Regions from separate parts of the Hydrogenophaga sp. T2 genome, predicted to be linked through region 1. Evidence: riboswitches for the same ligand, from Rfam matches in the RefSeq annotation. Region 1 holds a riboswitch; the other holds the start of a gene.
The links. Region 1 has a riboswitch for S-adenosylhomocysteine ahead of ahcY (adenosylhomocysteinase). Riboswitches for the same ligand answer to the same signal wherever they lie in the genome.
Positions count from the first base shown of each region.

Region 2: linked by a shared signal. The riboswitch ahead of metH (methionine synthase) and the one ahead of ahcY (adenosylhomocysteinase) in region 1 are both predicted to bind S-adenosylhomocysteine.

Region 1 is NZ_JBBHZJ010000002.1:590,671-592,864, reverse strand. Features, by position in the region: gene WDZ95_RS06485 (MFS transporter) at 1-247, opposite strand, end outside; gene WDZ95_RS06480 (HAD-IIB family hydrolase) at 244-1,044, opposite strand; S-adenosyl-L-homocysteine riboswitch at 1,145-1,234, shown strand; gene ahcY (adenosylhomocysteinase) at 1,302-2,194, shown strand, end outside.
Region 2 is NZ_JBBHZJ010000006.1:320,513-322,706, forward strand. Features, by position in the region: gene WDZ95_RS16180 (sigma 54-interacting transcriptional regulator) at 1-1,135, opposite strand, end outside; S-adenosyl-L-homocysteine riboswitch at 1,196-1,289, shown strand; gene metH (methionine synthase) at 1,321-2,194, shown strand, end outside.

The sequences.
Region 1 (2,194 bases):
GGCGCTGCGTGACGGCCGAGGCAAAGGGCACCATGAGCAGGATGCCGAGCCAGCCGCTGGCCGCGAACACGCCCGCGAGCGCGGTGGACACGCCGCCGTCTTTCAGCCGCAGCAGCAGCATCGGCGTGAGCATGAAGTAGCCCACGAGCTCGAAGAAGGTGGCTCCAAAGACGGCGGTGAGGCCCAGGCGCGCGTGGGCAGGCGGCGCGGCGGGCAGGCCCCGCGCCGGCAGCGGGTGCTCGCTCATGGCGTGGCCCGCGCGGCGAGCACGGCGTCCACCACGTCGGCGAAGCCCGCGCCGCGTTCGCGCGGTGCCACGTGGCGCGGGTGGTGGCTGAGTTGCGGCCAGAAGCGCGCCACGTTGGCCACGCCCACGCTGTGCGGGAAGCGCGCGAACATGACGGCGTCGTTGGTGGAGTCGCCCACGTACACCCAGTGCGCGATCTCGTCGTCGAGCGCACGGCCCAGGCGCTCGCGCACGATCCAGCGCGCGCCGCTGAGCTTGTCGTGCGAGCCGATCCAGGCGTTGATGTGGATGGAGCTCACGGTGGCCGTGAGCCCCAGGCCGCGCAGGATGGCGACCACGCGCGCGATGTCGGCTTCACCCAGGTGGGCGTGTTCGCTGTGGTCGATCGCGATGTCGGTCTCGCGGCCCGCGCTGTCGGTGGCCAGGCGCGCGTGCGGCAGCTCGGCGAGCACGCGCGCGGCCGCGGCCTGCAGCCGCTCGGCGTTCTGCCGGCGGGTGGCCGCGTCCTGCGCATAGGTCTTGTGCAGCCGGCCCTTGTCGTTCCACAGCGCCACGGCGCCGTTCTCGGCCACGATGGCGTCGATCGGCCAGGCCAGGGCGAAGGGCTCGCTCCAGCCCGCGGGGCGGCCCGTGACCGCGAACACCGGCAGGCCGGCGGCGCGCAGGCGCTGCAGCGCGGCTTCGGCCTCGGGCGCGAGCGCACCGTCGGCCGTCAGCGTGTCGTCGATGTCGGTGAGCACGCCGTGGATGCGCGCGCGCTCGGCCAGGGGCCAGTGGGCCAGGGGGGTGGGCTGCATGGGGGCGGCAGTGTCGCACAGCGCGCCATACCCCCTCGCGCCCGTCGCCTGTGTGCGATTGGTTGCACCCGTGCGGCGGCGGCTTGGATAGAATCGCGCCCCATCCGAGGAGCGTTGCAGCGCCCCACCCGCCCCCGGCGGGCCGCGGGCGTGAGGCTCGGACCCCTGTTTGCAACGACGCTCATCCACAGTACGTGCGATGGGCTTTTTTTCATCTGCCCCCGCCGTGCCGTGGTTCCACCTCACAGGAGCGCCACATGAATGCACGAGTGAACCCCGTCAGCGCCGACAGCGCCATTGCCGACATCAACCTGGCCGATTGGGGCCGCAAAGAAATCCGCATCGCCGAAACCGAGATGCCCGGCCTCATGGCCATCCGCGAGGAATACGCGGAGAAGCAGCCGCTCAAGGGCGCGCGCATCACCGGTTCGCTGCACATGACCATCCAGACCGCGGTGCTCATCGAGACGCTGCAGGCGCTGGGCGCCGACGTGCGCTGGGCCTCGTGCAACATCTTCTCCACCCAGGATCACGCCGCCGCCGCCATCGCGGCCAACGGCACGCCGGTGTTCGCCATCAAGGGCGAGACCCTGGTCGACTACTGGGACTACACGCACCGCATCTTCGACTTCGGCCCCAAGGGCACGCCGGGCGAAGGCCCCAACATGATCCTCGACGACGGCGGTGACGCCACGCTGCTCATGCACCTGGGCAAGCGTGCCGAGAAGGATCCTTCGGTGCTGGCCAACCCCGGCAGCGAAGAAGAGCGCATCCTGTTCGCGGCCATCAAGGCCAAGCTCGCGCAGGACAGCACCTGGTACAGCCGCAAGAGCGCCGAGATCATCGGCGTGACCGAAGAGACCACCACGGGCGTTCACCGCCTGAAGGAAATGTCGGCCAAGGGCACGCTGATGTTCCGCGCCATCAACGTCAACGACTCGGTCACCAAGAGCAAGTTCGACAACCTCTACGGCTGCCGCGAGTCGCTGGTCGACGGCATCAAGCGCGCCACCGACGTGATGATCGCCGGCAAGGTGGCCGTGGTCTGCGGCTACGGCGACGTGGGCAAGGGCTCGGCCCAGGCGCTGCGCGCGCTGTCGGCCCAGGTGTGGGTGACCGAGATCGACCCCATCAACGCCCTGCAGGCCGC
Region 2 (2,194 bases), on a different contig from region 1:
TGAGCCGGTAGTACAGGTCCTGGCGGAAGCGGCCGGCCTGCACGTCGCGCGCGAGGTCGCGGTGGGTGGCGGCCACCAGGCGCACGTCCACGCGCACCTCGCGGCTGCCGCCCAGTCGCACCAGCGTGCCTTCCTGCAGCGTGCGCAGCAGCTTGCTCTGCAGCGCCAGCGGCAGCTCACCGATCTCGTCGAGGAACAGCGTGCCGCGGTGCGCCTGCTCGAACCAGCCCGCGCGCGCGCCGGCCGCGCCGGTGAAGGCGCCGCGCTCGTGGCCGAACAGCTCCGACTCGAACAGCGACTCGGGAATGGCCGCGCAGTTGACCTTGATGAAGGGCTGGTCGCGCCGCGGGCTCGCCAGGTGCACCGCGCGCGCGAACAGCTCCTTGCCCGAGCCCGATTCGCCCAGCAGCAGCACCGTGGCCTGCGACTGCGACACGCGTTCGAGCTCGGCCAGCGCCTGCAGCAGCGGCGGCGAGCGGCCGATGAGGCCGTAGCGCGCGGCCGCGCTGTCGAGCGCGCGCTCGAGCGCGGCGTTGCGTACCTGCAGCTGGCGCGTCTGCTCGGCCACGAGTTGCTCGAGTTCGAGCAGCTGGCCCGCGAGCGTGGCCAGGATGCGCAGCAGCGCGAGGTCGTCGTTGAGGTGGCGCTGGCGGCTGCGGATGCGGTGGCAGGCCAGCACGCCCACGGTGGCGCCGCGCACCGCCACCGGCAGCGCGATGAAGGCCACGGTCTGGGGCGGCAGCTGCGCGCGCCGCACGCTGCGGAACAGGAACAGCGGCTCGGCGTCCACGTCCTGCACGATGGCGGGCAGGCCGCTGGCGAGCACGCGCCCGGTCACGCCCTCGCCCCAGCGGTAGCGGCCGCGCGCACGCTCGGCCGCCGTGAGGCCGTAGGCGTGGCGGATCGCCGCCTGGCGCGTGCCGTCGGGCGCGGGGTCGTCGTCGACCAGCACCAGGCGGCCGCGGTTGAGCCCGAGCAGCTCGCTCATGAGGTGCAGCATCTCGTGGAACACATCGGCCGGTGCCAGGCTGCGGCCCACCAGGGCCATCACCTGGCGCATCAGCAGCAGTTCCTGGCCGCGCCAGTCGGTGGCGGCGTCGGGGCGGTCGGCGGGCAGGGCGGCGGGGCTGGGCATGGTGCTTCCCGCTTAGCAAGGCCCGCACCAGCCGCCAACAACCAGCCGCTAAAATCGCGGGTTCTCAAGGAGCGTTGCAGCGCCCGTCCCCGCCACGGGGCACCGGGCGTCAGGCTTGAGCGGGCATGACCAGCCCCAACGACGCTCACCAGACCGGTTTCTTGCAAACAACCCTGGTGAGCCGCATGTCCGCCGACCCCGTTCCGTCTTCCGTTCCCGCCGCCACCCCCGCCGTGCGCCCCATGCTGCTGTCCGGCCTGGAGCCGCTCGTCATCGGCGAGGGCAGCCTGTTCGTCAACGTCGGCGAGCGCACCAACGTCACGGGCTCCAAGGCCTTCGCGCGCATGATCCTCGAAGGCCGCTTCGAAGACGCGCTCGCGGTCGCGCGCCAGCAGGTGGAGAACGGCGCGCAGATCGTGGACGTGAACATGGACGAGGCCATGCTCGACAGCGAGGCCGCCATGGTGCGCTTCCTCAACCTCATGGCCGGCGAGCCCGACATCGCACGCGTGCCGGTGATGGTCGACAGCTCCAAGTGGAGCGTGATCGAGGCCGGCCTGCGCTGCCTGCAGGGCAAGGGCGTGGTGAACTCGATCTCGATGAAGGAAGGCGTCGAGGAATTCAAGCGCCAGGCGCGCCTGATCAAGCGCTACGGTGCGGCCACCGTGGTGATGGCCTTCGACGAAAAAGGCCAGGCCGACACCTACGAACGCAAGATCGAGATCTGCGAGCGCGCCTACCGCATCCTGGTCGACGAGGTGGGCTTCCCGCCCGAGGACATCGTCTTCGACCCCAATATCTTCGCGATCGCCACCGGTATCGAGGAGCACAACAACTACGCGGTCGACTTCATCGAGGCCACGCGCTGGATCAAGCGCAACCTGCCGGGCGCCAAGGTCTCGGGCGGCGTGTCCAACGTGAGCTTTTCCTTCCGCGGCAACGACCCGGTGCGCGAGGCCATCCACACCGTGTTCCTGTACCACGCGATCCAGGCCGGCATGGACATGGGCATCGTCAACGCCGGCATGGTCGGCGTGTACGACGAGCTCGAACCCGTGC